Regions from separate parts of the Bradyrhizobium yuanmingense genome, predicted to be linked through region 3. Evidence: riboswitches for the same ligand, from Rfam matches in the RefSeq annotation. Region 3 holds a riboswitch; each other region holds the start of a gene.
The links. A riboswitch is a leader RNA that binds a small molecule or an ion and turns the genes downstream of it on or off. The one in region 3 is predicted to bind cobalamin.

Region 1: it holds a riboswitch for cobalamin, as region 3 does, so the genes downstream of both, N2605_RS12115 (TonB-dependent receptor) here and metE (5-methyltetrahydropteroyltriglutamate--homocysteine S-methyltransferase) in region 3, are expected to answer to the same signal.
Region 2: it holds a riboswitch for cobalamin, as region 3 does, so the genes downstream of both, N2605_RS12030 (DUF1636 family protein) here and metE (5-methyltetrahydropteroyltriglutamate--homocysteine S-methyltransferase) in region 3, are expected to answer to the same signal.

Annotation. Positions count from the first base shown of each region.
Region 1 covers NZ_CP104173.1:2,595,619-2,606,275, forward strand. The annotation lists gene cobF (precorrin-6A synthase (deacetylating)) at 1-412, shown strand, start outside; gene cobT (nicotinate-nucleotide--dimethylbenzimidazole phosphoribosyltransferase) at 418-1,470, shown strand; gene N2605_RS12110 (histidine phosphatase family protein) at 1,477-2,049, opposite strand; cobalamin riboswitch at 2,122-2,324, shown strand; gene N2605_RS12115 (TonB-dependent receptor) at 2,438-4,795, shown strand; gene N2605_RS12120 (PepSY domain-containing protein) at 4,808-6,244, shown strand; gene N2605_RS12125 (hydantoinase/oxoprolinase family protein) at 6,708-8,717, shown strand; gene N2605_RS12130 (hydantoinase B/oxoprolinase family protein) at 8,714-10,294, shown strand; gene N2605_RS12135 (aminotransferase class III-fold pyridoxal phosphate-dependent enzyme) at 10,305-10,657, shown strand, end outside.
Region 2 covers NZ_CP104173.1:2,577,248-2,587,904, reverse strand. The annotation lists gene N2605_RS12055 (precorrin-2 C(20)-methyltransferase) at 1-195, opposite strand, end outside; gene N2605_RS12050 (precorrin-8X methylmutase) at 198-827, opposite strand; gene cobG (precorrin-3B synthase) at 827-1,990, opposite strand; gene cobN (cobaltochelatase subunit CobN) at 1,987-5,232, opposite strand; gene cobW (cobalamin biosynthesis protein CobW) at 5,232-6,281, opposite strand; gene N2605_RS12030 (DUF1636 family protein) at 6,278-6,652, opposite strand; cobalamin riboswitch at 6,747-6,968, opposite strand; gene cobO (cob(I)yrinic acid a,c-diamide adenosyltransferase) at 7,009-7,644, shown strand; gene N2605_RS12020 (cobyric acid synthase) at 7,652-9,100, shown strand; gene cobD (threonine-phosphate decarboxylase CobD) at 9,089-10,054, opposite strand; gene cbiB (adenosylcobinamide-phosphate synthase CbiB) at 10,066-10,657, opposite strand, start outside.
Region 3 covers NZ_CP104173.1:5,390,793-5,401,449, forward strand. The annotation lists gene N2605_RS25405 (hypothetical protein) at 2,647-2,931, opposite strand; gene metE (5-methyltetrahydropteroyltriglutamate--homocysteine S-methyltransferase) at 4,903-7,239, opposite strand; cobalamin riboswitch at 7,345-7,546, opposite strand; gene N2605_RS25415 (nodulate formation efficiency C protein) at 8,410-9,234, shown strand.

The sequences.
Region 1 (10,657 bases), 2.8 Mb from region 3:
TCCTTCGCTCTATGATTCTTCGCTGCGCATTGCGCGGCGGCTCGATCCATTGCCGACAATCGAGGTCGTGCCTGGGATCACCTCGATCCAGGCGCTGTGCGCGGCGCATGCGCTGCCGCTCAACGACATCGGCGAGCCGTTTCTGGTCACGACGGGGCGGCGCTTGCGCGAAGGCGGCTGGCCGCAGGGCGTCGATACCGTCGTCGTGATGCTCGATGGCGGCACGGCGTTCCAATCGCTGGATCCGGCCGGGCTTCACATCTGGTGGGGGGCCTATCTCGGCATGCCCGATCAGATCATCATGTCCGGCGCGCTGGCCGAGGTCGGCCCGCGCATCGTCGCGTTGCGGCAAGAGGCGCGCGAGCGGCACGGCTGGATCATGGATAGCTACATCATCAAACGCAGGCGTTGAGCAGCATGCTTCCCGAATGGGTTTATCAGAACTGCCCCGAGGTCTCCGCTGTTCATCGCGAGGCGGCCATTGCGCGGCAGGCGCAACTGACGAAGCCGACCGGCGCGCTCGGCCGGCTCGAGCAGCTCGCAATCGAGCTTGCGGGCCTGCAGGCCACCGAGCAACCGCGCGCCGCGCGGGTGCCGATCATCATCTTCGCCGGCGACCACGGCATCGTCGCGCAGGGCGTGTCGGCCTATCCGCAAGCCGTCACCATCGCGATGATGGCGAATTTTGCCGCCGGTGGCGCCGCGATCTCGGTGCTGGCGCGCGAGCTGGGTTCGAGCCTCGAGGTGGTCGACGCCGGCACGCTGGCCGAGGCGCAGATCGCGGGAATCGTCACCGACAAGCCGCGCAGCGGCACCCGCGATTTCAGTGTCGAGGCCGCGCTCACGCCCACGGAATTGGCCTTCGCCTTCGAGGCCGGGCAGCGCGCGGTGGTGCGCGCCGAGGCCGGCCGGCCTGATCTCTTGATCTTCGGCGAGATGGGGATCGGCAACACCACGACGTCGGCGGCGATTGCTGCGAGCCTGCTCGGTGTGAGCGCCGGGGAGATCGCGGGCAGCGGCACCGGCGTCGATGCGTTGGGCCGCGCGCACAAGGTGCGGGTGATCGATGCGGCGATCGCGCATCACGGCGTTGCGGGGGCGTCACCCGAAAAAATCCTGTGCGCTGTAGGCGGCCTCGAGATCGCGGCGATCTCGGGCGCGATCATCGCGGCTGCGCAACGTCGCATCCCCGTGTTGATCGACGGCTTTATCGTCTCGGTGGCGGCGCTGGCGGCGGCGCGCCTCAACCCGTCCTGCCAGCCGTTCCTATTGCCCTCGCATCAATCGGCGGAGCAGGGGCATCGGCTGGTGTTGCGCGCGCTGAATGTGCAGCCGCTGATCAGCCTCGATCTCAGGCTCGGCGAGGGATCGGGCGCCGCCATCGCGCTGCCGCTGGTGCGCTCGGCGTGCGCACTTCACAATGGCATGGCGACGTTCGCGCAGGCCAATGTGCCGGATCGGTCTTCTTGATGCGGCTCAAGCCACGCGCTGGTTGACCGACACGACGCGCCAACCGCCCGCCAGCCGGTCGATCCGGGTCAGCGACAGCGGATCGACGACGAAGCGCAGCGCGGCTTCCGGTGTGAGATCGAGCGCGATGCAGAGCGCAGCGCGTATGGTGCCGGAATGGACGACCAGTGCTGCGGAGCCTGCGCCAATCTGGGCCAGGCCCAGGCGGACGCGGGCGACCTGATCCGCAAAGCTCTCGCCATTCGGCGGCCGTCCGTGCGCCGGATCGCGCCAGACCTGCGCGTAGGCCTCGCCACCGGTCGCGGCGAGCTCGTCATGCCGATGGCCGGTCCAGTCGCCGAAATCCTGCTCGCGAAACTCGCTGATCAGCGCCGGTTCGAGCCCCAGCGCGCGCGCCGTCTCGACCGTGCGCCGCGACGGGCTGGCATAGCCGGCGACATCCGCGGGCAACAGCTGCCTTAGGGCCGCCAATGCAGCGTGATCGCCGAGGTCGGCCCGCGCATCGGCCGCATGGATCGTCCCGGGCACGCCCGCGACGGCCGCATGCCTGATCAACCAGAGGAAGGTCTCGCCTTCCATGCTCATCTCCAAGGAAGTTGGTTGCTGTGGCCCCAACGCCGCAACTGGCACATTGACTCTGTCTTGGTGGTAATCCTAGATGCTCGCGACGGTTTTCCCGAGAGGGAATGAAAAGGGAATGCGGTGCGGGGAAAATTGTCCCCAATGCCGCGGCTGCCCCCGCAACTGTAAGCGGTGAATCCTTCGTCAGGAGCCACTGGGTCCTCGGTCCCGGGAAGGCGACGAAGCGGTCACGACCCGCGAGCCAGGAGACCTGCCGTCAGCCGTGGTCACACGCGAAGATGTCGGTCGGGGAGTACAGACATTCGGCTTCATCGGACGGCTAAGGCCGAAGGTGAAACCTCGTTCGCTGTGACGTGCCACTGACGTCATACCGAGGTTTTCACCTGTGTCTTCCATCCGTATCGCACGACCGCGCCGCGTCCTGCTGGTTTCCGCCGCGTTCACGTCCTTTGCCGCTCTTGGTCTGCCGGCCGCTCTGGCGCAGCAGGCCCGAGAGTCGCTGCCACCCGTCGAGGTGTCGCCTGCCCAGGCCCGCAAGCCGGCCAAACCGGCAGCAGGAACGGCGCAGAGCGCGCGCCGCGCGGCAGCGCGCAGGCCGGCGGCTGTATCCGCAGCGCCAAGACCCGTCACGCCGGATTCGACGCCGCAAACGCCGCTCAACACCAATGCCGTTGCCGAAAGCGCCTCGCGGCTCGGCCTGACGGTGCGGCAGACGCCCGCGACGGTCGAGGTGATCTCGGCCGAAACCATGCGCGAGCAGGGCCATCGCACCGTGTCCGAGGTGGCGCAGGGCGCCGCCGGCGTCACCTCGGGCGACAACCCGGCCGAACCTTCGGCCTTCTCGATGCGCGGCTTCACCAACAGCCAGATCAACACGCTCTACAACGGCATCAAGATCGGTCCGCAGAACATGACCTCGCGGATCGTGGATACCGCCAATCTGGAAGCGGTGGAATTCCTCAAGGGCCCGGCTTCGCTGATTTCGGGCGAGGGCGCCGCGGGCGGCGCGATCAACTTCGTCACTAAGCAGCCGCACACCGGAGCTGTCAGCAACGAGGCCGATTTCTCCTGGGACTCGCTGAACTCGTTCCGTGCCCATTACGGCTCCGGCGGCAGCACCAATGTGCAAGGCCTGGACTATCGCTTCGACATCAGCCGTTCCGCCCTCAACGGCTTTGCCGATGACACCAATGTCAAGACGTTCGGCACGTCCGGCCAGCTCAACTACCGTGTTTCCGACAGCCTCAGGATCTGGGGTGCGGTCGAATATCGCGAAGACCGCTCGAAGGCCTATTGGGGCGCGCCGCTGGTGCCGGTGGCCTTCAGCGGTTCGCATGCGACGACGGGGATCGTCTCCGGCAATTACGTCTCGAATTACAACGGAACCAATCTCGGTGCCGTCACCATCGACGACCGCACCTTCAACACCAATTACAACGTTCTCGATAACCGCAACGTGGCGCAGGAAGTGTGGCTGCGTGGCGGCTTCGAGCTGAAGCTCGCGCCTGACCTCACGCTGAAAAGTCAGGCCTATGGCTATGGCGCGGAACGGACCTGGTTCAATAACGAGATCGAGGCGTTCAATTCCACCACGAACCTGGTCGATCGCGAGCGTTTCTATGTCGCCCACAGTCAGCGACTGGTCGGCAACATCACCGACCTGATCTGGGATACAAATATTGCGGGCTTCGACAATCGGCTCGTGACGACGCTGTCGTCGAGCTATCTCGATTTCGTCAGGCCCGGTGCGGCAAACTTTCCCGGCGATTCCGTTTCGCTGGTCGACCCCAACCGCGGTTTCTACGGCTTGCTCACGACACAGCAGCAGACCGCGCGCATCGACAACGAGGCGCTGTCATTCGAGGACCGGCTCAAGCTGACGCGCAGCTTCGCGCTGATCGGCGGCCTTCGTGTCGAGCACATCGGGCTCGACCGCAACTCGACCGACAAGAACGGTGTGGAGAAGGTGGGCTTCCCATTCAGGAAAGACTGGGCGCCGGTGACGGGCCGCATCGGCTACACCTGGGAGGCCGTTCCCGGCCTGACCTTCTTCAGCCAATACGCCACCGGCGCCGACGTCGCAGCCAACAACATCTTCCTGCTCTCGCCCACCCAGCCGCTCGATCTGACCACCGCGCGCACCTATGAGACCGGTGTCAAGCACCTGTTCTGGGACAATCGGGCGGAGTGGTCGTTCTCGGCCTATGACATCCTGCGCAAGAACGTCTATGCGGCCGCCGGCGGCATGCAACTGAACATCGCCGGACGACAGGAGTCGAAAGGCGTCGAGCTTGCCGCCTCGATACGCCCGATCGAGCCGCTGCGGCTGTGGGGCAACATCGCCTATGTCGATGCGCGCTATGCCGACTACAATTTTGCCGGCGGCTCGTTCTCCGGCAACACGCCGCCAAACGTGCCGCGTATCGTCGCCAATGCCGGCGCGTCGTATCGCTTCTTCACACCATGGCCGGTGGAGCTTGGCATCACCGGCCGTCATGTCGGCGACCGCTACAACACCGACGCCAACGTCGTGACGATGAAGGCTTACACCGTGGCCGACGTCTACGCCTTCGTCGACATCCCCAAGACGGCGTTCAATGCGGTCGACCAGGCCCGCCTGACCTTCCGTATCCGCAACATCACTGATAAGCGCTACGCGATCTGGGGCGATCCGTTCTATCCGGACCAGATCCTCCTGGGCGCGCCGCGCACCTACGAAATATCGGCCGCGTTCAAATGGTGAGGCCCTGAGCGCATGATGGGCGCGATCGTCCTCACGCATCGCTGGCTCGGCATCGCGTTCTGTCTGCTGTTCGCGATGTGGTTCGCGAGCGGGATCGTCATGCACTTCGTCCCGTTTCCGTCGCTGACGGAAGCGGAGCGATTTGCCGGACTTGTGCCGGTCGATCGCGACGGGACGAGGATCTCGGTCGCGGACGCCGTTGCGGCGAGCGGGATTGCCGATGGCAGGCGTGTTCGGCTGATCCAGCGGAGCGATGGACCGGTCTACGTCGTCTCGGGCTCCACAGGTTCGCGAGCGGTTCGCGCCTCCGATGGAGGAGACGCGTCGGTGACATCAGCCGATGTCGCGCTCACCATCGTGCAAGCTTATTCACGTCAGCGCGGGCTCGACGCGCCGCGCGCCGCGATCGTCGCGCAGTCGGACTACGATCAGTGGAGCGTGCCGAACGGTTTTGATCGGCATCGCCCCTTGTCTCGCGCCGCTCTCGGCGATGCCCCTGGAACGGAGGTCTACGTTTCGTCGCTGACCGGCGAAGTCGTCCTGGATACGAGGCGCAGCGAGCGCGCGTGGAACTGGGCCGGCAGCGTGCTGCACTGGATCTATCCGACAATTCTGCGCAGCAGCTGGGCGCTGTGGGATGGCGTGGTCTGGACGCTGTCGCTGCTGGCCCTGATCGCGGCATTGCTTGGTGCGGTGCTCGGAATCGTGCGTGTGAAAATGCGGGGACGCCAGCTCTCGTCGCCCTATCGTGGCTGGCACGCCCTGCATCACATCATCGGTCTCGTCGCGACCGTGTTTGTGCTGACCTGGATCTTCAGCGGCTGGCTGTCGATGGATCACGGCCGCCTGTTCTCGCGCGGGCAACTGACTCCGACAGAGGCCGGCGTGGTCGATGCCGCCCCGGATTGGCGAGACGCGTCGTCGCTCGATCCGCAGCCAATATCGCCGTTGGCCCGCGAGGTCGAATGGTTCGCCTTCAACGGCCATGTCTATCGGCGCGACCGGGTTGGTCTCGGCCGTCAGGCGTTGATCAGGGCAGGGGAGGCGCCGCGCGATGGACCGGCGCCATACCTGGATAGGCAGGAGATCGGCGACCTGACGGCGCGCCTTGGCGCCGGCTGTGCCGCACCGTTCCTGCTCGCCGGCAACGACGACTATCCGGCGCAATCCGCACTTCCGGGGGCCCCCGTCTACCGCACGACCTGCGGCGATCTCTGGTTCGATGTCGATGCCGCCGATGGCAAGCTGCTGCAAAGACTGGACCCGTCGCGCCGCGCCTATCGCTGGCTTTACAGTGCGCTGCACACGCTTGATTTCCCGATTCTGCTGGCTCATGCGCGGCTGCGTGACGCTCTCATTGTCGGGCTCTGTACGCTCGGGCTGATGTTCTCCATCACCGGCATCGTCATCGGCTGGCGGCGCTTGCGGGCATGGCTGGCGAGCGCATAGCCAGTCGCGAAATCTCCGTACCCGGCGCGACCCGTTCGGCGCGCCGGGTTATCCACCAGCGGCCGGTGATGTCCTCGCTTACCGACCGTACAATAAAGAGAGGCTGAGCCGACCTGCGTGCATAGCTCTTGGTCAGTGCTGTCTCCCGCACCGCCGACCGATCGCCTGCAAATTAGACAAACGGCCTTGTGCGATCCGATTGCAGTGCAACGGGCGCTTCTATTTGCCTCGAAGAATCCAAGGGTGCGCTGCACATTTTGACTTCGCGGCCTTCTGCTCTCTGCGCGAGCAGCGCTGCACGGAAACGTGCAGCCGATGCTGCGCCGCGCAAGGCCGGTGGCTTGCTAGCGCTTTGGTTTGCGACAACTCTGACCCTATCCCGCGGCCATCGCTCTGTCGCACGCTCGCACGTGATGGCATGACAGGGAATGATGATGAACGTCACGCGTAGCTGATTGTGCAGATGAGCGATCCCGGCAATCATTGGGAGGTCGGCACCGATATCGGTGGCACCTTCACCGACATCATCGCGATCCGGCGCGATTCCGCGGAAGCGCGGATTGCGAAGGTGCCGTCGCGCCCCGACGCACCGGTGCAAGCGATGCTGGAGGCGATCGAGGCGGCCGGCCTGCGCAAGAGCGAGGTGAAGCGCTTCGTCCACGGCACCACGCGCGTGACCAACGCGATCGTCGAGAACCGGCTGCCGAAGGTGGCGCTGGTCGCGACCGAAGGCTTTGCCGACGTGCTCGAGATCGCGCGCTATCGCCGCCGAGACCTCTACCGGCTCGACATTCCGCCGAAATCGCTGCCTCTGGTGCCGCCTGAACGCTGCTTTGGGCTCGCCGAGCGCCTCGATCATGAGGGGCGGGTGCTGAAGGCGCTCGAGGAAGCGGAGGTCGAACGCCTGGTGGCGTGGCTGAAGGGGACCGGCGTGCAGAGCGTCGCAGTCGCGCTCCTTCACGCTTATGCCAATCCGGTGCATGAAAAGATGCTGGGCGAGCGGCTCAGGGGCGTCGTCGCCCACGTCTCGCTCTCGCACGAGGTGAATCCCGAGGCGCGCGAATATGAGCGAACCTCGGCAACCGTGTTCAACGCGGCCGCGATGCCGATCGCGGTGGAATATCTCAGCGAGCTGGAGCAGCGGCTGCCGATCGGGCCCGGCCTGCAGGTGTTTCACTCCGCCGGCGCCATGGTGCCGATTTCGGCGGTGAAGCAGCGTCCGCTGGTGATGGCGATGTCGGGCCCGGCGGCCGGCGTCTCGGCGTCGGTCAGCATTGCGCGCCAGCTCGGCTGCGCGCGGATGCTGACCTTCGACATGGGCGGCACCACGACGGATGTGTGCCTGATCGTCGACGGCCAGGCCGAGATGACCGACGGCCGCATGCTCGGCGACAAGCCGCTGCGCCAGCCGATGCTCGCGGTGCACTCGATCGGTGCCGGCGGTGGATCGATCGTGCGCAACGGTCCCGGCGGGCTGACGGTCGGGCCAGAGAGCGCCGGTTCCGAGCCGGGCCCGGCCTGCTATGGCCGTGGCGGCACGGAGCCGACCATCACCGATGCCAATGCGGTGCTCGGCTATCTCAATCCTGAGACCAAGCTTGGCGACCGCATCGGCATCGACATCGCGGCCGCAAAGCGCGTCATCGCGCCGATTGCCCGCGCGCTCGGGCTGAGCCTGACGGAGACGGCGCTCGGCATCATCAAGGTCGCGAACGCGACCATGGCCCGCGCGCTCCGCCGCGTCACGGTCGAGCGCGGCATCGACGGGCGCGATTGCACGCTGCTGGCCTTCGGCGGCGGCGGCCCGATGCATGCCGCAGGCCTCGCCGATCTCTACGGCATTGCGGAGGTGGTCGTGCCCAGTGCGTCGAGCGCATTCTCGGCGTTGGGCTGTCTCACCGCCGATTTCAGCTTCCTGCAGCAGCAGACCCTTCGCGCCGCCCTCGACGGCATCGATCTCGCGCGCGTCTCGGAACGGATCGAGGCCCTGATTGCCGATGCCTCGGCGCCGCTTCTCGCCAGCAATGTTGCGAAGGCGGACATCCAGGTCGAGCTGGTGGCCTTGATGCGCTACGCGGCGCAGAATGACGCCATTCCGGTATCCTTCACGCTGCCGCTTGACGTCGCCAGGCTGAAGCAGGACTTCCTGACGCGGCACCACGAGCTGTTCGGCTATGCGACCGGTGAGCCCTGTGTCATCGAGTCCGTGCGCGTGCAGGCGCGCCGCCCGTCGACGACGGTCGTCAGCCGACCCGCGACGGCAGCAAGGGCGGTGTCTACGGGCACGCGTAGCTGCTCGTTCGACGGCTTCCATGACATCCCGACCGCAATCATCGACCGCGCCTCGCTGACCGAGACCGTCAACGGTCCCGCCATCATCGAAGACGCCTGGTCGACCGTGGTGGTGCCGCCGGGCTGGCAGGCGAGGCCCGATACATCAGGCAATCTGTTCCTGACGCGGAGGGCGGCATGAAGCTCGATCCGTTCGTCGTCGAGGTCATCAGGCACGGGCTCTCCGCCGCGGCCGAGGAGATGAGCCTCGTCATGACGCGCTCGGCGCGCTCGCCGCTCTTGCGCGAGGCCGGCGACCTCTCCTCCGCGATCACCGACGGTCACGGCGGCCTGGTCGGGCAGGGCCGCGACATTCCGATTCATCTCGGCGCGATGGCCTACACCATCCCCGAACTGTTGAAGGTGATGCCGCGCGATGGCCTGAACGACGGCGACGTCGTGATCTACAATGTCGGCGCGCTCGGCGGCAATCATCTCAACGACGTCAAGGTCGTGCGTCCCGTCTTCTTCGACGGCGAGATCGTCGCCTTTGCAGTCAGCCTCGCGCATTGGCCCGACATCGGCGGCACCTGGCCCGGCAGCTATTTCGCCAAGGCGGTCGATACCTTCCAGGAGGCGATGCGGATTCCGCCGGTGCTGATCGCGACGTCGGCCGGCCTCAACACGCCGATCGTGCAGCTGCTCAAGGCCAATGTCCGCGATGCCGAATCCTGCGAGGGCGACCTTCTTGCCCAGATCGCGGCGACCAAGGCCGGCGAGAAGCGCATCGTCGAGCTCTGCCGCGAGCATGGCAAGGCGGTCTTCATGGCGGCGCAGTCGCGCCTGCACGACCTCTCCGAAATCGAGATGCGGGAAGCGCTGCGCGATCTGCCGGATGGCATCTATGAGGGCGAGGATTATCTCGACGACGGCAGCGCGAACAACGCGCCGGCGCGCATCCATGTCAAGATCACCATCCGCGGCGACGAAGCGACCTTCGACCTTTCCGGAAGTTGCGACCGCGTCTCCAATTTCTGCAACACGACGCCATTCATGGCGCGCTCGGCGGTCGCCTATGCCGCGCGCATCATGAGTGGGCGCGACATGCAGCAGAATGCCGGCGCGCTGCGGCCGCTGACCATCATCACGCGCCCGGGCTCGATCCTCGAGCCCGGCTGGACCGCCTCCGTTGCCGCCGGCAATCACGAGACCTCCATGCGCATCGTCGATGCGATTTTCCGTGCCATGCAGGACACCATTCCCGAGCGCCTGTCCGCGGGCGGTGCGACCACCGCGGGTGTGCTGTTCTTCGCCGAGCCGCGGCCGAACGGGTCGTGGAAGATGCTCTATGAAGTCCATGGCGGTGGCGAAGGCGCGCGGCACGATCGGGCCGGCACGTCCGCGACCCGCGTGCATCTGTCCAACACCTCGAACACGCCGGTCGAGGTGATCGAGGCGAATTACGCGATCCGGCTCGAGCAGCAGGCCATCCGCCGGAATTCCGGCGGCGCGGGCGCGCATCGCGGCGGTGACGGCTCAGTCCGCACCTACCGCATCCTGGCGCCCTCGATGCACCTGACCACCTGCGTCGAACGCATGGTGATGGCGCCGTGGGGCATGCAGGGCGGCTCTCCCGGCAAGGCCTGCCGCATCTCGCTGGTTCGGCAGGGCGCCAACGTCGCCATCGACGGCAAGTCGAACCTGGTGTTGCAGCAAGGTGATCTCGTCACGATCGAGATGTGCGGTGGCGGTGGCTACGGCGCCGTTCCGGCGGAGTGAGGCAGTGGCGATGAGCAGATTGTTGCGAACCGGGCTGAATGCGGGCGAGGCCGCGCCGATGGCCGTGGTCGGCGGCGAGGGCGTCTACTTTCATCTTGCGGATGGCCGCAAGCTGATCGACGGCAGCAATACCGGCGGCGGTCTCGGCCATCGCCATCCTGCAATGGTGGAGGCGATCCGCCGCGCGGCCGATACGCCCGTCGTCAACGAAGGCTGGACCTGGGTCGGCCGCGAGCAGGCCGCCGACGATCTGATGGCTATCGCCTTCATGGGCGAAGAGGACTGGGTCGGCGCGGTGCGCTTCTGCATCAGCGGCAGCGAGGCCAATGACATGGCGCTGTCGCTCTGCCAGGCGCTGACGCA
Region 2 (10,657 bases), 2.8 Mb from region 3:
CGTAACAGGATATTCCATGGGATATTCGGTAACGCCCGCAGCCAGCATGCCATCGACGATGCGGCGCGCCTGACCGGGCCTGCCCTTCTTGCGAAAATAGGCGACGTGGCTAGCGCCCCGCACCGTACGATCGGCACGCACGCTCATCAGATCAGGATCGCCGGGGCCGAGACCGCAGCAGATGATGCGTCCCATGGCTATTCGCTCCGGCTTGCCAGCGCGTTCACGGCAGCAACCGTGATGGCGGAGCCGCCGAGGCGGCCTTCGACGGTGAGCGCCGGTGCCGGCGGATCGGCCATCAGCGCGGCCTTGGATTCGGCCGCGCCGACGAAGCCGACCGGACAGCCGATGATCGCAGCCGGCCGCGGGCAGTCGCGATCCTCCAGCATGTTGAGCAGATGAAACAGCGCGGTCGGTGCATTGCCGATCGCGATGATCGCGCCATCAAGATGCGGCCGCCACAGCTCCAGGGCCGCGGCCGAGCGCGTGTTGCGCATAGACTGCGCCAGCGCGGGCACGGCGGGATCGCCGAGCGTGCAGATCACGGCATTGGCCGCGGGCAACCTCGCGCGCGTAATGCCTTCGGAGACCATGCGCGCGTCGCACAGGATCGGCGCGCCCTTCTGCAAGGCCGCGCGCGCGGCAATCGCCATATCAGGGGTGAAACGGATATGCGCCTCGAGGCCGACCATGCCGGCGGCATGGATCATCCGCACCACCACCTGCTCCTCGTCCGACGTGAAGCGCGCGAGATCGGCCTCGGCCCGGATGGTGGCAAAGGATTGCCGGTAGATCACAGCGCCGTCGGTCTCGTAGGTGTGCGGCATCAGTTCCCTCCGACCAGGATGGAGGGATCGCTGACGATGTCGGCGCCGTTCAGCCCGCGCAGGACCGGCGCGTCGCGGGTCGAGCCGTCGCGGACGAGATCGAACCCGGCGCGCGTCGCAATCAGGGTAACCGCAGCCGCGCCGGAATGGGCGCAGCCCTTGCCGCAGCCGGAGACGTGGAGTCGCGCGTCGGCGGGGATGCGCGGCGCCAGCGCCGCGGCCAGCGCGCGCGTATCGGCATGGGCCTCGCGGCAGCGCGGCGCGCCGCTGCAGGCGATGACGCGCAGCGCCGGATCATGGGGCCTGGTGATGAGCCCCGCCGCGCTCGGCATCTCGCGCTTGCCCTCGCTCAGCACCATCCGCCAGGGCGTCATGCGCAGCGCATGGCCGCAAGCAGAGAATTGATGCAGCGTCGCGTGCAGCATCTGCCCGAACGCCACCCCGACCATTGCGCCTTGCGGATAGTGCCCGGGACGCACCGCGGCCATCACCGGCGCAGGCTCGGTCTCGCCGCGCAAGGATTGAGGCAACACGGCGCCGGATGCGATGTGGGCTGCCATGCGCCCTCGCCCGCCGTTTGCACCGCCGGAGATGATGAACCAGCTTGCGAGCGCCAGCGCCGCGCTCACCGCCTGTCCGCGTTCAACGGAACGACCGAGCTTGGCGCCATCGGCCCGCACCAGGAGACCGCCCGAGCGGTCGCGCTCGATGCGGATGTCGGCGGAATCGCCGGCGAGAACACGCGACCGCCCGTCATCGATGGCGAAGCCGAACTTGGTGGGAAGCGCCAGGCCAGAATCGGCAAGCGCCTCCTCGAGCTCCGCGGCGAGCGACTGCGTTTCGTCGCCGTTGCTCCAGAACGGCGTCACCAGGATGTTGCGCCTGGCTTCGATGTCGGCGTCGGGATCGAGCAGCGCCAGTTGCGCCAGACCATCGAGCAACGGCCGATGGCCGTCCTCCTGAACGCCCCTGATCTGCAGATTGGCCCGGCTCGTGACGTCGATTAGACCGTTGCCGAAGCGCTCGGCGAGTTCCGCAAGCCCGGAGATTTGTGGTGCTTCAAGGCGTCCCCCGAACGGACGCACGCGCACCACGAGCCCGTCGCCCGATTGCATCGGGCGCAGCGCGCCGGGACACCAACCCTTGACCGTGGTCGCGCTCATGAGGCCTCCCGCAGCGCCGCTGCAATCGAATTGCGGCGGGTTCGCCAGAGCGAGGCTTCGCGCAGGCGCGTGAAGCAGGTTTCCATCGCGGCGAGTGCGGACGGATTTTCGTGCGCCATGAAGGCGCGGACGTCGTCGTTGCCGAGTGTCGCGTCGTAATAGAGGTCGAACAGATGCGGCGGCACCGCGCCGGCGAGATGCGCGAAGGCGGCCATGTGCTCCAGCGTCGCGGTGATCTCGGCGGCGCCGCGGAAACCGTGGCGCATCATGCCGGAGATCCAGGCCGGATTGGCCGCCCGTGCGCGAACGACGCGCGAGATCTCTTCCGTCAGCGTGCGCGCATGCGGCTCGCCGGGCCGCGTCGCATCGAGGTGATAGAGCGACGGCACGCCTGCGCCGAGGTTCGCGGCTGCCGCGGCGATGCCTGCCTCATGCGCGGCATAGTCGGCGGCCAGCAGCAGATCGGTTTCGGGCAAGTCCTGGACATGGACAAAAGCATCGGCGGACGCGAGACGCTGTTCGATACCAGCGCGATCCGGCTGCATCGCGCCATCGGCAGAGAACGCCCAGGACGATGCCGACAGCCACGCTTCGCCTGCGGCCTCGCGCGTGTCCGGCGTGAAGGCATCCGGGATAGCCGAGAGGCCGACGCCGTATTGTCCCGGCCGCGGCGCGAACACGCGGGACGCACGCTGGCGATAGGGATTCTCATCGCCCTCGTCCTCGCGCGCGGCGAGCGCCTCGGCGGCGGCTTCGAACAATTGCCCGAGCCCCGCGAAGACGTCGCGGAACAGGCCGGATACCCGCAGGGTGACGTCGATGCGCGGACGGCCGAGCTCGGCCGGCGCGATGATGTCATAACCGGTGACACGGCCGGAAGCGTGATCCCAGCGCGGCGCAAGGCCCGCCAGATGCAGCGCCATCGCAAACTCTTCGCCTGCGGTGCGCATGGTCGCCGACCCCCAGAGATCGATGACGAGGCCCTTCGGCCAGTCGCCGTGATCCTGCAAGTGACGGCGCAGCAGCTCTTCGGCGAGTTTTATCCCCTGCGCATGCGCCGACGGTGTCGGCACCGCACGCGGGTCGACGGCGAAGAGATTGCGCCCGGTCGGCAGCACATCCTGACGCCCGCGATACGGGGAGCCCGACGGCCCGGGGGCAACGCGTTTTCCGGCGAGCGCGGAACGCAATGCATCGCGTTCCGCATCGGCACAAGCGCCGCGGCCGAACACGTGCAGGCCGTCGCCGAACTGGCTCTCCTTGAGATCGCAGACGAAGCGGTCGATTCGCGGGATGGCTTCGGCTGGTGCTGCCGAGGCATCGAGGCCGAGATCGTCTTCGAGGCCCGCCACTCGCGCCTCGTCGCGGATCGCCGCGATCAGGCGTTGGCGACGGGCGGGATCGAGGCCGTCAGCGGTCGAATACTCATCGAGCAACCGTTCCAGCCGACGTAGACCTTCCGGCACCGCGGATGTCTCAAGCGGCGGCGGCAGATGACCGATCGTGACCGCGCCGATGCGCCGCTTGGCCTGCGCGGCCTCGCCGGGATCGTTGACGATGAAGGGATAAATGACGGGCAGGTCGCCGATCAGCGCTTCCGGCCAGCACGCTTGCGACAGCGCCACGGATTTTCCGGGCAGCCATTCCAGCGTGCCGTGCGCGCCCATGTGCACGGCGGCATCACAGCCTTGCTGCCGGAGCCAGAGATAGAACGCGACATAGGCGTGGCGCGGCGTGCGGGCGAGATCGTGATAATCGGCATCGCGCGAGGCCGCATCGCCGCGCTCGGGCTGGACTGCGATGATCGACCGGCCGCATTGGATCGCAGCGAAGTAGAACGCGCCGTCGCGGCAGCTCGGATCGTTCTCCGGTGCGCCCCAGGCCTGCACGAGATCGTGCTGCAAGGATTGCGGCAGGCGCGCCAGCCCCGTGCGATATTCGGCGACGCCCCAGGTCAAGCTCTGCTTCAATAGTTTTGCGCCGAGCGCATCGACCGGCGCAACGTCGAAGCCGACCTCCGCGAGATCGGAGATCAACGCCTCGACCGACGCCAGCGCGTCGAGCCCGACGGCGTGCGCGATCTGATGCGGCCGGCCCGGATAGTTCGAGAGCACGATCGCCAGCCGCTTCTCGCCGGCGGGCTTCTCCGCGAGGCGACGCCAAGCCGCGACGCGCGTGGCAACGGCGTTGACGCGCTCTTCGTCGGGCCTGTGCGCTAGATGCGCGAATTGCAGATCGGGATCGCGCTGACCGGCCGATTTGAAACTCACCACGCCTGCGAACAGGCGGCCGTCGACCTCCGGCAGCACGACATGCATCGCGAGATCGCCGGGCGACAGGCCACGCAGTGATTCCGCCCAATCTTCGCGCCGCGCCGTCGAGAGCGCGACCTGGAACACCGGACAGGACGCGGCATCGAACGGCGTCGTGCCGTCATCGCCAAGGGCCGAGAACGCCGTCGCATTGACGATCGCCGCCGCAGGATGTTGCGCCAGATGCGCGCGCAGCCAGTCGGCAACGCCCGGCGCCTTCAGCGAGGTGACGAACACGCCGTAGGCGTCAAATCCCTTCTCGCGCAGCGCCGCAATCAAGGCGTCGACCGGCCCCGTATCGGCGGCCGTGAGATAGGAGCGATAGAACGTCACGAGTGCGCGCGGCTTGCCCTCGCCAACTGGCGCGGCAATGACACCGCGCGCGGGATCATAGAATCCCATCTCGGGCACGGTCATCTCGCCGATGACCGGGCCGGCATAAAGGCCTGAGGCCAGCGCGAGCTGCGCGATCGCGGCTTGCGCGGCGACCGGACCACCGGTGTCGCAGAGCACCTTGAGCCGCCGCAGCGTCGAGACCGGCAGGGTCGAGTACGCATCCAGCCGCGCGTCGTCGCGGCCGTCCGCCGGCAGCACGGCGAGCACGATGTTGCGCTCTTGCGCGAGTTGCTGGAGCGCCGCAAGCCCGTACGCCCAATAGGATTCCCCGCCGATCAGGCGCACCATTATGCCGCGGGCCTGCGACAGCGTGCGCTCGATATAGGTGTCGACCGACAGCGGATGCCGCAGCTCCGCGAGATTGGCCAGCCGCAGCGACGGCAGGCTGCCCCGACCGCGGCGCCAGCCGGCCGCAAACGCGGCCAAATCGGAATCCGAATACGAGAGCACCACGAGATCGGCCGGGTCCTGGCCGATGTCTCTTGGCGTCGCGGTCTCCTCGAGACCGCGGCTCTCGCGGAAGACGACGTGCATCAGATACCAAGTCCTGAAAGACCAAGTCCTGCCTTGATGGCGGCCTCGTCGATATCGCCATGCTCGCCGATCACGACGAGCTTCGACTGTCTGAGACCCGCGCCCCAGGGCTTGTCGAACTGATGGCGCACCCGCTCGCCGACCGCCTGCAACAACAGGCGCATCGGCTTGCCAGCGACCGCGATGTACCCCTTCGCCCGCAGCACGTTCTGCTCGCGCGCCAGTTTCTGGACCGATGCGACCAGCGCGTCGATGTCGGCGACCTCCGGAAGGTCAATCACGACCGAGGCAAAATCATCGTGCTCGTGCTCCTCCTCGCCGTCATGATGCGATGGCCGCGCGGCGAGATCATTCTCGGCGGCCGCACCGAGGCCGAGGATGACGCGCGCGTCGATCGCGCCATCGGTGACCGGCAGCATCGGCACGCGGCGCGGCATCTCGGCTGTGATCGCCGCCTTTGCGGCTTCGATTCCGGCTGCGCCCGCAAGGTCGGCCTTGGTCAGCAGCACGATGTCGGCGCAGGCGATCTGGTCCTCGAACACTTCTGACAGCGGCGTCTCGTGATCGAGATTGTCGTCCGCCGCGCGCTGCGCTTCCACCGCAGCCGGATCCGGCGCGAAGCGGCCGGCCGCGACGGCCTCGGCGTCGGCCAGCGCGATCACGCCGTCGACCGTGATGCGCGAGCGGATCTCCGGCCAGTCGAACGCCTTCAGCAGCGGCTTTGGCAGCGCCAGGCCCGAGGTCTCGATCAGGATGTGATCGGGCCGCACCGGGCGCGCCAAGAGTTGCTCCATGGTCGGAATGAAATCGTCGGCGACGGTGCAGCAGATGCAGCCATTGGCGAGCTCGACGATGTTCTCCTCCGGGCAGTTCGCATCGGCGCAGGACCTCAGGATCTCGCCGTCGACGCCTTCGCTGCCGAACTCGTTGACGAGCACGGCGAGCTTCTTGCCGCCGGCATTGCTGAGCAGATGCTGGATCAGCGTCGTCTTGCCGGAGCCCAGGAAACCCGTGACGACCGTAACCGGGACTTTTGCGAGCGAGTTCATTCAGCGGCCTCCGGCACGACGGTAACAGGGGGAATACGGGCAAGCGACTGCTTGCGGAAGATTTCGGGACGGCTGCGCCAGGGCACGATTCCGTCGGGCGCCGCCGCGTAGGCCGCAGCACCTGCGACCACGTCCTGCGCATTCGCATCGGAGAGGCGGCCATAGACATAGGACCAGCGGCCGGGCGCGCTGAGCGCGACCGAGCAGCCCTGGCTGCACGCCGACAGGCATTCGACGGGAACCACGCTGACGCCCTCGGGCACGCCGGCCTCGAGGATCGCGCCATGCAGGCGCTTGCCGGGCGTCGTCTCGCCCTCGCCGAGCGTCTGGCCGGCGCGGCAGGTGATGCAGACATGAAGTGTGACGGTCATCGCCTCTTCCAGATAACAGCGGGAGGCGATGAGGCGCACGGACCATTCTCCAGAAAGGCCCGCTTCCCCGTCGCGGAACACCCCGTCCGCCGGTCCAAAACTCGTCGCGCTGGCAGGTCTCCCGGCTTGCGGAGCAGGGTTTTGGCCCTTCGATCCCCGCCTTCCCGATTCCAAAAGGAATCAGTGGCTTCGGGCATCTCTCCGGTCACGGTCGCGGGGGCGGCTGCAGTTTGGACCCAAATCTTTGCGGATTCGGACCCTATCGCATTCCCTCTTCGCCTGTCATAGGACAGGAACCAACGCCAGGCCACCATTTGCCGGTGGCCGCCACTTGTCAAGCCGAAGGACCGGGACCGATGACGCCTGAACCGGAAACCCACACGACCGAGGAAACCGACGCCCGCCACGCCGCCAAAATGGCGAAGAAGAAGGCCGCTCGCGACAAGATCATGGCGACCAAGAGCGGCGAAAAGGGCCTGATCATCGTCCATACCGGCGCGGGCAAGGGCAAATCCTCCTCGGCTTTCGGCATGATCGTCCGCTGCGTCGCGCATGGCTTCCCTTGTGCGGTGGTGCAATTCATCAAGGGTGCCTGGGATACGGGCGAACGGCGCCTGCTCACCGGCCATTTCGGCGAACTCTGTCAGTTCCACGCGATGGGCGAAGGCTTCACCTGGGAGACGCAGGACCGTGCCCGCGACATCGCTGCAGCGCGCGCCGGTTGGGAGAAGGCCAAGGAGCTGATCCTCGACGAGCGGCTGCGCATGGTCGTGCTCGACGAGATCAACATCGCGCTGCGCTACGACTATCTCGACATCGCCGAAGTCGTCGAATTCCTGACGACGCAAAAGCCTGCGATGACGCATGTCGTGCTCACCGGTCGCAACGCCAAGGACGAGCTGATCGAGATCGCCGACCTCGTCACCGAGATGACGCTGGTCAAGCATCCGTTCCGTTCCGGCATCAAGGCGCAGGCCGGCGTCGAGTTTTGAAGGCACGATGGCACCTGCGTTGATGATTCAGGGGGCCGGCTCGGACGTGGGCAAGTCGCTCATCGTCGCCGGCCTCGCGCGCGCCTTTACGCGCCGTGGTCTGCGCGTGCTGCCGTTCAAGCCGCAGAACATGTCGAACAACGCCGCGGTCACCGTCGATGGCGGTGAGATCGGCCGCGCCCAGGCGCTGCAGGCCCTCGCCGCCGGTGTCGAGCCGCACACCGACATGAACCCGGTGCTGCTCAAGCCCGAGACCGATGTCGGCGCGCAGGTCGTCGTCCACGGCAAGCGCATCGCGACCGCACGCGCGCGCGACTACGCGGCGATGAAGCCGTCGCTGATGGGCGCGGTGCTGGAGAGCTTTGAACGGCTGAAGGCGCGGGCCGATCTGGTGCTGGTCGAAGGCGCCGGCAGTCCGGCCGAGGTGAATTTGCGCAAGTCCGACATCGCCAATATGGGCTTTGCCCGCAAGGCGAATGTGCCGGTCGTGCTGGTCGGCGACATCGACCGTGGCGGTGTCATCGCCCAGCTGGTCGGCATCAGGACGGTGATCGACCCCGACGATGCCGCGATGATCTCTGGCTTCGTCATCAACAAGTTCCGCGGCGATCCCACGCTGTTCGACGACGGCTACAGGCTGATCGAGCAAAAGACTGCATGGCGCGGCCTCGGCGTGCTGCCCTGGTTCCCGCGTGCCGGCGAGCTGCCGGCCGAAGACGCGCTCGGCCTGCGCGATGCGCGCAAGCCGGGCCAATGCAAGATCGCCTGCCTGGCGCTATCGCGCATCGCCAATTTCGACGATCTCGATCCTCTCAAGCTCGAGCCGGGCGTCGATCTCGTGATGGTGCGCCCGGGCGAGGCGATCCCGGGCGACGTGCGCCTCGTCATCATCCCTGGCTCAAAATCCACCCGCGGCGACCTCGCCTTCCTGCGCGCGCAGGGCTGGGACATCGACCTGCTCGCGCACCACCGCCGCGGCGGCCACGTGCTCGGCCTCTGCGGCGGCTATCAGATGCTGGGGCGCAGCGTCGCAGACCCCGAAGGCATCGAGGGGCCTGCGGGCGACACGCCGGGCCTCGGGCTTCTCGATGTCGAGACGGTGATGAGCCCGCAGAAAACGCTGACACGTGTTGCGGCCGTGCATGCGGCGACGGATCAGCCGATCCAGGCTTACGAGATCCATATCGGCCACACCGACGGCCCGGATCGCGCCCGCCCCTTCGCCAAGCTGGACGGCGAGGCAGAAGGCGCGATCTCCAGGGACGGCCGTGTGCAGGGCAGCTATCTGCACGGCCTGTTCACGTCGGATGATTTCCGCAAGGCCTACCTCGCCAAACTCGACATTCCCGCAGGCGACGAGCCCTATCACGCCAGCGTCGAAAGCGCGCTCGAGGCGCTGGCCGATCACATCGAAAAGCATCTCGACGTCGAAGGCCTGCTCGCGCTAGCGCGCTAGGGCCTCGGCAAGGCGCGTCCATTCGGCTTCGCTGCCGGGGAGCCCGAGGCGCAGCCATGTCGGCTGTTGCGCGAACACGCGGGACCAGATGTGGCTGCGCGCGAGCCTCTCCTGCGCAGCCACCGCGTCGCCCGTTTCGTACAAGCGAAACAGCGGTGTGCCGCCGATGAGCCGCCAGCTTCGCGAATGCGCCATTGCATCGAGGCGAACACAGTCGCGCGCGAGCCGCGCCGACGTCGCCTCGGCCCAAGTCTGATCGCGCAAGGCACGACAGCCGATTTCGATCGCCGCGCCCGAAACAGGCCATGGACCCGACACGGCGGCAAGCTTGTCGATGTCGGCGGCATGACCGATGGCGAAGCCGAGCCGCAGGCCGGCCAACCCATAAAACTTTCCGAAGGAACGCAGGATCAACAGTCCTGGTCGATCCGCGTCCAGTGCAAGCGACAGCTGCGGATCGGGATCGGCAAAGCTCTCATCTACAACGAGACGGCCGACGCGCGGCAACAGCGCGAGCAGATCCTTGCGCGAATGGCACCGCCCGTCGGGATTGTTGGGATTAACGACGATGGCGAGGTCTGCACCCGCCAGCGCATCGAACTCCGTAATCTCGTGGACATCCAAGCCGGCGGCCGACAGGACGCCGGCGTATTCATTGTAGGTCGGCGCGAGGATGCGCGCCCGCCCCGGCGCCGCGAGTTGCGGCAGCAATTGAATGGCGGCCTGAGCACCGCCCATCGCAACGATCGGTGCGCTCGTGCGGTAGCCGTGCCGCGCCGCCTGATGCAATGCCTCGATCTCGGAGCGTGACGGCAGCGCGCTCCACGCGCGTGCGCTTACCTCGCCCACGGGATAGGGCACCCGGTTGATCCCGGTCGACAGATCGATCCAATCCTCTGCGCGTCCGCCGAAACGCCGCTGGGCCAGATCGAGATTTCCACCGTGCTCGCGCATGCCCCGTTGTTTCACGCGAAAGCCAGGATCGCAAGCACGCCGGCGACCAGCAGCATGGCGCGACGATAGACTGTCAGCGCCTCGGTGATATCGGCGGCGCGCGGATCGCGCGCACCCTCGTTCAGCCAGGGCTCGTTGGTCGCGTTGCCGTGATAGATGCGGGGGCCGCTGAGCCGCACGCCGAGTCCGCCCGCCATCGCCGCTTCCGGCCAGCCGGCATTGGGCGAGCGATGCCGGCGCGCATCGCGCGTCATGCACGCCAATGCCTCCGACCGTTGCGGTGCCAGCAGCACGAACAGAAATCCGGTCAGCCGCGCCGGGATGAAATTGGCGACATCGTCGATGCGCGCTGCCGCCCAGCCAAAGGCTTCGTGTCGTTCGCTGCGGTGGCCGATCATGGAGTCCAGCGTGTTGATCGCCTTGTAGGCGAGGATACCGGGCAAGCCCAACAGCGCGCCCCAGAACACCGGCGCGACGATGCCGTCGGAGGTGTTTTCGGCAAGACTCTCGATTGCCGCGCGCGCAATGCCGGCCTCATCGAGGCTTGCGGGATCGCGGCCGACGATGCGCGAGACCGCGTCGCGCGCCGCGGCAACGTCGCCG
Region 3 (10,657 bases):
TTTCCGCGATAAGGAATTTGCTGAAAGAGCAGAAAGACCGGCCTTTAACAAAGCTCCGGCTATATCCACGGCCTCGTAAGGGAGTGAGGCCTGATCAGCACCATGCGCGGGCGGAGCGCTCAAAGACGGGCAGAGACTCTCGCCGGCTGCCATCGTCAACCAATACACAGGTTCTGCCTGAACGATCGACCATCTTTCTCATATCTGACCAAAATGCCTTCCGCGAGATCAGTTTAGCCGCGCTGATGTGCGCGAAAGGCCGGATCCTCCATCCCTCAGGTTGACTCAAGTCAATATCCCCAGTCGTATTGAACAAACTTCAACACCCATTAACAACGACACTGTTTCTGAATTGAACTTCGCGATCTAGTCGAAGTACATCACCATCAGCAAGGGATTGAGCGGCTGGCGGCCACGCCGATAGCGGTTTACGAGGGCTCAATCGCTTGCCGTGGGGCGCTTTCTGCGTGCATTCGTTCCCAGCTGCGAAGTAAAACGGGGCGGCTGCTCAGCTTTCAGCTCTTGCGCGATCTCTCGCTCAACGTGCATAGTACGCCGATCTAAGTGTACCAGCGTCTCAGATAATCTCTTGCGTGCTAGGTGATAATCCCGCACCTGGCCTCCCGCTCGATCAGCCTTTGGCCGAAAATATCGAGTTGAGACGCGCGACTTGCGATACGCTGCATACGAGCTGGCCATTCGGGCCGCTGCTATAATAGATAGCCAAATGCTTCTTAACGACTTCGATGCTCGCCCGACCGCGCGGCTAGCCGGCAAGTCTCTTCAGTATGGACAGCTGAAAACTCAGGCGCACGCTATGGACTCAAGGAAACGCCTCATAATACTTTTCTGGAGGTAAGCTTCAGAGCCGCGCGGCGAAAAGAGAGCTTCCTCCTTAAGCGCGATGCACGACACCCGCCTGCCGTCGCCGCGGTAAGCAACGTTTTCGACGGAATCGGCGACATCCCGACCAGAGTGTCCCGAAGAACGGTTCAGCATTAGATAGCTGTGTAGACCAGGAGTATGGCGAGTTCTCAACTGCCGCATTTGACTCATTTGAGATCAAACGACGTCGGTCGTAACCACGCCGTTGTACATCTTGACGAATGACGTCGCTCACAAAACGAACCGCCCTGCTTCTTTCGCTTCCAATTGCCGCCCGATCCCGCGCGAATCGTTCGTGTGTTGGGTTCAAATAGATATCGAACATTTAGCGTATCTCTAGGCACGAGCGTAGATCGGCCGTTCATCCATCTGGTGGCATCGAAGAACGGTCTTCTTTAGAGTCACCTGAGGATCGAATGATATTCCAAAGCTCCCGTCCTGGTCCGTGAAGACTGTGACGGCACGAGGGTGCCGCAATATGCGAGAGTGCTCTACGGGCCGCTGAGAGGGCACTCGATGATCGTCGACCTGAGACGAGGCGGAGAGTCCATCTAACTGGCTCAGCTACTTCGCGGCACTGCGGAGCCTACGCTGCGATTCTGGCAACTAGCTGATGCGGTATAAGCTTGACCAGTTCTAGCGAGCACGCCCCCGCCAGCTGTCAGGCGCGAAGCAACGGCTTTACGATCGTCGCCGCGGGGAAGCAGAGGATTACGTATATCGTCGGGACTAGTTGAAGTAATCCTCCGGCCCGCCTTCACGAAACGAGTGAGAGTAAAGCGGTGGACCCCCCGCCAACGATCCGCCTGTGGCGGTGTCGGACCGGGACCACCTGAAAGCGGTTCCGTTCAAGGATCCGAGCCAGCTCGGGGCAGGCGTCGTCGACCACAACGACGTCAGGAGCGACCGAAAGGACGTTGATATCTATGTAAAGGCTGGACAAGAGCAGGTCGTCATCGTCGTAAGTTGGGAAGTTATTTTTGAGTGGTTCCGGGGCGATTATCATGTCGCAATTGCGCATTGCTTCCGGCAAATAATCGGCCACCTCGCGAGACCGCACGAGCAACCGCCCCGGTGCAAGCGCTATGACCATGCTATCGATATGGCTATCGCTGAGCTTGTAGGCACGGTAGATTCGACATCGTCCCTCCAAATGGCGCTCCAGCCCAATCACATGCCATTGCGTGATTCTCGGTCGCAATATTTACGACCAGGTCGCGTCCCAAACGCAAACACTGCGCACCGTCCCACATCAGCTCCAGGCCAACGTCATAGGAGTGCGTTCCGGGATCGCTGATCGGTTCTGTTGGGCCACCGTTGTTGAGAGGACGTAGGAACGGCCAAATGACCTGTCGGTCATTAACGGGCGTGGCATCACTAACCATCGCGCGCCTTGTTCGAAATAGGACGCGAAGATTGGCTTGAGAAATTGCGTCTCGAAGTATTGTGATCGGAGCATGGGAGGAGTCTCGATCACTTCGTCTCCGCCCCGACCATTGTAAAGGACGAGGTATTTCCCCAATCGAGGCGCGGTTGTCGGACACAGTGTCCGTAGGCATCCGGGACGAACACGTGGTCCCGCCGGGCGCCCAAGACATCCATGCTGGTGGCGATACTATGACTGGCGAGGACGTGAACTACGAGCCTTGGCCGGTGTTGAAAAGGTCAGCTTCCGTGGGAAACTCGGAAGTGCGAGGCCGTTGTTTACCAGAAGAACTCGTCCTTGCGGGATGTTCGAAAGGCTGATGTGGACGGATTAGCTCATGCAGACGAGGTTCGAAGCTCCAGCACATCGGCGAAGATTGTCCAATCGCGGACACTCTTTTGCCTGCAGAAATGGGTCTCTGCCTGCTGAGCGGCAGCACTCAGCGAGGCGGCATCGACCTTGAAGGCTGCCTGGCACGCACGATGCTCGCCGCCGGTATCGTCACAAACGGTCTTAATAAACCGAACTTTAAATGAAGGCATGCCCCTCTCTTCCTGTGGTTCGCTTATCCAGTATTCTGCCATTCGCAGCGAGAGTATTTGATCTGCCTCAAGCAGCATCCCAAGAAGTCTGTACGCTCCTTTGAAGATAGGTCCAGACTGCAGCAGCGCGACGCGAGCCTCCTGCTGTCACGAAGAACCGCGAGCGCGTGTCTGTCCTGCCTGTCGTGTCGCACGCTGCTTTGAGCTGAGGAGCAGCGCCTCCTGGTCTGCTCATGCCGCTGACGGGCAAAATCAAGTCTCTCATCGAGGATTGTCTCGCAGAGACGATTGAGGCCACCATGCGCTATCACGCTCGAGATGCTGGGATTTATTCTTTGCTTGCTTTGATACTCAGCCGGCGGTTATAGGGAAGACCGCAGCGAACTTTACAGGCGATAGTTTCGTGAAGCACTGGCGCAAATGCCGGCGCATCGCGGGCTGATTTCTGATATGCGCCTGCGGCGGGGCTATAGCGCAAGCGATGAAGGCGCAATGAGACCAAGAACTCCGATCTTGCATCCGACGGTCCACCTGCCGCCGCGACAGCAAAGCCCATCATCAGGCTTGGGAGCCCTCGTTTCGATGAGCTCCGGTCCAGGACTTCAGCGCCAAGGCTTAAGGGTGGGATCAGCGCCGACAAGGCTAGCGACATCGAAAGGCGAAAAGCGAACTGAGCATCTGCGTGCACGGAGCCATGCAGGAAAAATGCTATCGTAGCCCATGGGCGCGAGTTGCGCCTCAAATCAACACGCTGGCGTGTTGCAGACAATGCGAGGCCCCGGCAGAAGCCCCAGTTCGGACATACCGACTGCGAACGCAAGCGTCTGCGGCTCGTAACAGCCGCTCGAGCACAACCTTTACCGGAGGCGCACCAAATTTGACTGGCATCAATGCTGCGTCGACTGCCTGCTCATAGAAGCGATGTTTCAGTAAGGTTAGACGCATGGCAGACAAAAGGACTTGCCGTCCCATGATGCATTCATGTCCCGGTATCAGCGGCCGATTTTTAGGAGTGCTTCCGGGCGCAGCCGAGCCGCGCGCCAATGACCTGCACATGATAAGCTGCGCCACTCGCGATGCCGCCTATCGATTCGACGGAAGCTCAGGGGCTGTTTCGTGGCGGAATTCTAAATATTTCAGTTCACGAGCGGATCGTGTTCCGTCACAACGGCGCCGCGGCCGATAGCCCTCTGCGGCGGACGCGATCGAGACCGCGGGCCGTCCGAGCGATCGGGCTTAGTCTGTCTGCGCGGAACCCGAGCGATGTGCGTAGTATTCACAAGGTTATCTGAATTTGTCAGCCCGCAGCAATGAACTCCGTCCAGGATCTAAGGGCGATCTCACCTGGGAGCGGCTCGAAACGGCGCCGCCCTTCGATCAGGATCTGGAGATTGCCGTGATCGAGGGCAATTCAATTCACCGGGTGGTCTTTTCTTGCCGCCGGGTCTTCGGCGGATGGATCAATGCGAATACCGGAGAGCACGTCGCCGTGCAGCCGACCCATTGGCGTATCTGGCCCGGATAACGGCGTTATCCTGCAAAATAGATTAGCGTGAGTTTGGGGCAGGACTGCCTTCGCCGCTCTCTCCTCGGGAACGATGTAGCCTCGATGGAATGAGCGAGCCTGACGGGCATCATCTCGGAACGGACCGAGCCCGCGGTGCGTGCCTTTGTGACGTCAGGCAATACTTCGTTCATTGCTGTCGCAGCCGCGCCAACGTGTTCATGAGCGACAAACCTCGGTCTAGATTTCTAAATCTCAGGCTTACGGTCTCGCATACCACGGTATAATTGAGTTACGATAACTTGGTGGTTTATATAGGCGCAGATTTTCGGTGAATGTTCGCACCGTGATCGATCCGTCGGCTATTCTCCTCCGTCGACGAAAGTAGCGCGATGCGTCAGCGTCGCTCCTCCGAGACTGTACTTCCGCCCGACCCCTAAGCGGGGCCGGGCGTTTTTTATCGACCCGACGGCTTGCCTCGAGATTGTGAGAGCGCAAATGACCACAAGGAATTAGCTCTGTCGAGAACAGACTCTAGCCTGGTTTTACGGATCGGATGCAGCGCGCAGTTCGCGGGCGGCAGCGACCATGTTGGTTAGCGCAGGCCGAACCTCCTCCCATTTGCGCGTTTTCAGGCCGCAGTCCGGATTGACCCAGAGCTGCGACTCCTGCAAGCGCGTCCGAGCCAGAGCCATCAGGTCCTTTATCTCGCTCGTCTCGGGGACGCGTGGAGAGTGAATGTCGTACACGCCCGGTCCGATTTGATTTGGATATTCGTACTTCCTGAATGCGTCCAGTAGCTCCATTTTCGAGCGCGACGTCTCGATCGAAATGACATCCGCATCCATTGCAGCGATTGCACCGATGATGTCGTTAAACTCGGAGTAGCACATATGTGTATGGATTTGCGTTTGATCGGCAACGCCCGACGAGCAGATGCGGAAGCAATCTCCGGCCCAATCGAGATATGCCTTCCACTCCAATTGGCGCAATGGCAATCCTTCCCGGAGTGCAGCTTCGTCGATCTGGATCATGGCCGCACCGGCATTCTCGAGATCGCGGACTTCGTCGCGGATCGTGAGCGCAAGCTGGCGGCAGACCTCGCTTCTGGGAATATCATCGCGAACAAAAGACCAGTTCAGGATCGTCACCGGTCCAGTCAACATCGCCTTCATTGGTTTGCTAGTTAGTGATTGCGCGTAGCGCCACCAGTCCAGCGTGATCGGCTTCGACCGCACTACATCGCCAAACAGGATCGGGGGCCGGACGCAGCGCGAACCATAGGACTGTACCCATCCATTCCTGGTAAATGCGAAGCCGGCGAGTTTCTCGCCAAAGTACTGCACCATGTCGTTGCGCTCGAATTCGCCGTGCACGAGCACGTCAAGACCGATGTCCTCCTGCCAACGTACCGCGCGGGCTATCTCCTCCTTGAGGAACCTGTCGTATTGTTCGTCGCTCATCGCGCCTCGCGCATGCGCCGCACGAGCATTTCGAACTTCTGCGGTCTGCGGAAACGATCCGATCGTCGTGGTAGGAAATGCGGGTAGTCCAAAGCGTTCCCTTTGGATCTCGGAGCGACGGGCAAATGGGCTGGCGCGCCGGCGCATTGTCTGGTCGATCGCCCTCATCCGGACAGCGACATTGGCGTCGCGGATCTTGGGCGAAGTCCGCCGGGCAGTCGCAGCGCATTCTGAATCGGCAAGAGCTGGTCCGACATTCTGGTCGCCGGCGAGTACCCGCGCCAGGATCGCAAGCTCTCGCATCTTCTGAACCGAGAAAGCAAGCCAGCTCTTGACGTCGGAAGTGAGCTCGGTCTCTAGTTCAACATCGACTGGCACGTGAAGCAGCGAGCAGGATGGAGCGAGCTGTACACGGTGCTTACCGAGCTTCGCAATCGCGGGCTCCAGCCGCTGGCGGAGCGAAGATAAGTTCGAGCGCCATACATTCCGGCCGTCGATGACACCGAGCGACATGACGAGATCACTTCGGCCCTCAGCGATGATCTGATCCAACAACTCTGGCGCACGCACAAGATCAAGGTGCAGACCGGAAACCGGGAGGCTCAGGGCGGTATCCAGATTGTCGCGTAAGTCGCCGAAATAGCTGGCAACCATGATCTTGATAGCCGGTCCCTCCTTGGCGAACCGGTTATAGGCGTGTAGCAATGACTTTCGCACCGCCTGGTCAAGATCAAGGACCAGGCAGGGCTCGTCAAACTGAACCCAACTTACACCTCGTTCGGCCAATTCATGCAGCACCTCGATATAGACCGGTATCAGATCATCCAGTAGGGAGAGGGGCTGGAACGCGCTATCGGCACTCTTGCCGAGCTTTAGGAATGTGACTGGCCCGATCAGGACAGGGCGGGTCTGAAAGCCAAGAGCCTTTGCTTCCTCATACTCTTCAATGGGTTTGCGAGAGCAGAGTCTGAACGCCTGTCCCCTGTAAAACTCGGGAACCATGTAGTGGTAGTTGGTGTCGAACCACTTAGTCATTTCCTGCGCGGGTGCGCCAGACCCCCGAGGTCCTAGGCCGCAACTCGCATCCTGGTCGTCGCATTGTGATCCGCGGGCCATGGCGAAGTACGTCTTGAGGGAAATGGATTCTCCTTTCGAGGCGTAGATCTCCGGGATGGCGCCAACCATGGCACTTGTATCGAGCATCTGATCATACAGCGAGAAGTCATTCGAGGGAATGATCGTGACGCCTAGAGATTTCTGACGAGCCCAGTTCGCTGCGCGCAGGCCGGATGCGTCCTCGTGCAACTGCCGTTCGCTGATCTTTCCGGACCAGTAGCTTTCGAGAGCGAGTTTGAGCTCACGCCGTGGACCGATGCGTGGCGTTCCGAGCGTAGCAACCGGAAGAGAGAGAGAAGACATAGCTAGCGTTAACCCCTGTTGGGGACAAAGGCCATGGCGGACGCAGGCAGGGGAAGTCGCGCGAGCGACGGCTGCTTGGCGCACCACCGAGACACCCCGTCCGTGGACCAATATATTGTCGGGGCAGGTCTCCTGGCTTGCAGGTCATCGCTCCTGTCCGGCCTTCCCGAAGCCGTGCAGGCTTCAGTGACATCATTGGACGTAGCTCGCCGCTTACAGTTGCGGGGGCAGCGCCGGCATTTGCACCGGCTTCCCTCTTAGCTCCGGATCCAATGGGAACCGGAGAACCTCGACGACTTGAATTAGCGGCAGGAGAACTCTTCCGTCAACCTCTCAGATTATGTGCTCCAAGCTAATCTGCGACATCTGCTAGGTGACTCACCATGCACCTCTATGATTAACCACCATCTAGAGACATTCTCTCATCACAGATGTCGTAATCAGACATGCCCCTGTCAGATGTCAAATTGAGCATCGGAGCTGCCTTGAGAAGGCGCCGTACGCCAGATCGATGATAGGGACAGCAGTCTGCGCGGCCAGGATTACCGCCATTCCAAGCAGAATGCAGAGGCGACTTCCGACCTCCAGCGGTTCGCGCAGCAAGTCCGCTGACCAGCTGTTCTTTCGACTAAAGGAGACATTGAACAGGCCCAACATACGCGGCGAACAGGTTGATTTGCGTGCCAGACAGACTTCAAGGTCGGGCTTAAGTCGGCTTCGTGTCGCCATCATGTAAGGCGAACGCCGACGGCAACGATAGGGAACCACACGGTCCACTGGCAGCCAACACACTCCCAATTCTGCAGGCACTTGGCATCGAGGCGTCCACCTTTTCCGCTAACTATCCGGTGCGGCACACGGATGCACAGGCTGTGGCGGATACAATGAATGGAAACATCGAAACGTGAGCAGGTCGGAAAGTCGACAAGATGAACACAAAGCCCGTGCGAATTTTCCGCCTATTGCCTGGCACGAAGAATGCAGATCCTCCGGAGGCGCAGACTCCTCCTGCTGGGCATGTCCAGCTCAGCGAATTGATGCTGCCGCTGGCGAGGGAAGTTAGCGGCGCGTGACGTGGAGGAAGGCACCTACTCGTGCGGGACAGCTAGCGGGTGCCCCGTCGCGTCTCCGTAACCTTCTTGCGCCCGCTCATAGCTGAAAGATGTCTGGATGAAACGCGATAGGCCGGGGGTTATGAAGAGACTGTGTGGAAGATCCGCGCTTCGGCTTTGGCTAGCTAGCTTTCTAATCTGCCTCGCCTGGCCGGCCGCCACGAGCAGCAATTCTCGCGCCAGCGACAACCCCCTTGTCGAGAGACTCAAGTCAACCTGGCGATCGCAAGATGGTGAAACGATAGAACAAATCATCTCCAATGTCTCGAAGGTGGCACAGTTCGTCCCTCAAATGTGGGGCGTCGCAGAACTTGGCGAAAACGACTTCGTTTTCGTTTCGTGGACCAGACACCGTGACAACAAATCAGACGAACAGTACGCTATCACCTGGAAAATCGCGCCCGACGGTACGATTGAACTTGCGTCAACATATGCGAAGCCGATGGAATTGGGCTGGCGCGCTCTGGCACTCTCGTTGATCGCCCGTGAAGTCGCAGATGGCGAAAGGGACGCAAATCTTCGCTTTCTGCATGATCCGACCAACTTCAACTTCGTGACTACCTCGCAAGGCCGGCTCGGCGATCTTCTGCGGCAGGGCAGCTGCACTATCGTTGAACCTGTTGGAGTGGACTACTTACCGAAGCAGGATGACAAGCCGACCGAGAAAGGTGATCTGTGGCGCGTTCTGCTCTTGGTGAACTGCAATATCCAAGGACCACGTTATTTTACGCACAACGGCGTCATCACTTTCGAAAAGAGTGAAGGAAGAGATTGGGAGCCACAATCCTCATTCGCCAAGCGCATCGCGAAATTTCCTCCTGGCTCATGGTTCCAACGCACCGAGCCAAAGGAAGAGGAAGACTTAGGAGAGAGAAGGCCTTAAGAAGTTCGCGCAGAGCAACATCGCGCCACGGCTCCTCCACAGCCGAGCGCCTCGGACCAACTAAAAAGACATACGCGCTCTGCAGTTGCGTTGTTTACGGCTCCGCAACAGTCAGGGCAGCCTTTCTCGCAGCCTTCGGCCCGTCATTGGAAAGGCCGGGCAGGCACGATTGCATTTTTCCGCGAGGCGTTGAGCTCAGCGGCGTGTACTCGTTTGCGAGATATTGTTTGCCCGCCTGCACTCCACCTATTGAGAGGACACCAACTTTGCGGGGGAACTAGCTTTCATGCATTCTTCACGTCTGACAATCCTTCCGTCCAAGGCCGATCCGGCGCCCGCGCCAGGCATTGCCAGTGTGAGCAATCCTACCTTTCAGATGGTACGAGGCAGCGAGTGCTGAGATGAAGCCGGCCAGGAGGCCGGCCGAAACGGAGCACTGTTAGCCCCCGAGCGCCCCCCATTGCGAGTGCGTAGGGCGATGAGCTACGGAGCCGTGGGGAGGAACGCCGAGGCCACACTGACTCTGCTCTAGATTTCCTCGCGCTCATTCAACTGCACGTCATAGATCCGGATTTGAAGCATGGGAAAACGCTTCTTTAGCTCTGCTCCACCTGCCCTGGCACCGTCTCTGGTTGCGAACTCGGCTCTGAGTCGGCCATCCACTTCAAGCGCGTAAGAAGAGATTGGTAGTTCCCGACCGGCTGCGACCATGTCATTCCCGTCGTGTAGTGAAGTGCTTAAGAAGGATGTGTAGCTTGAGTCGGCTAAACCGCACCAGAGCTATCCGCCCCAACTGCGGCGATGAGCAACCGCGTATTGTGGACTGACCTGCGTCAGGATGGCACTCGCGATTGTCCGAACACGTGGGCAACTTCCCCCCCCCGGTGGGGCTCTACGGCAAAGCCGCGGCTCAATATCGCAGCCTTTCCAATCCTGGAGTAGACGCCCACAGATGTGAGCTCGCTGGGGTAGAAACGCCACTACCCAAGAGCGGTCGCGCGTCGCGCCGCCTCAGTCAATCCCTGCACAAACGTTTGGGCGGTAGCATGAACAATTAGGGTGCAGCGCGGAGGAGCCAAAAGCCACAATGCGATTGGTATCAACGATCATCTTGTCTGGCGTAAGAAGGCAGCGGATTTGCGCGGTTTGCTCGAACAAAGGAGGTCCATCTACGCGCCGAAGTCCATCGCATCTACGTCTAACTCGGTCAGAGCGAACCAGACCAGATTTTTTTCGTGACAAGAGTTTAGGGCGACTTTCATTGGCCTCGGCGGAACCGTCTGCAGCGTCCAGTTCGCCGATGGGAATCGTCACCAACCATAGTAGGTTGCTCCTCCATGCGTGACCCAACCGCGAGCGCCGACGCTTCATAGTCACTCACATTTTTACACAAGGAGAGAGCACAGCATTCCGAGGCCCAGGG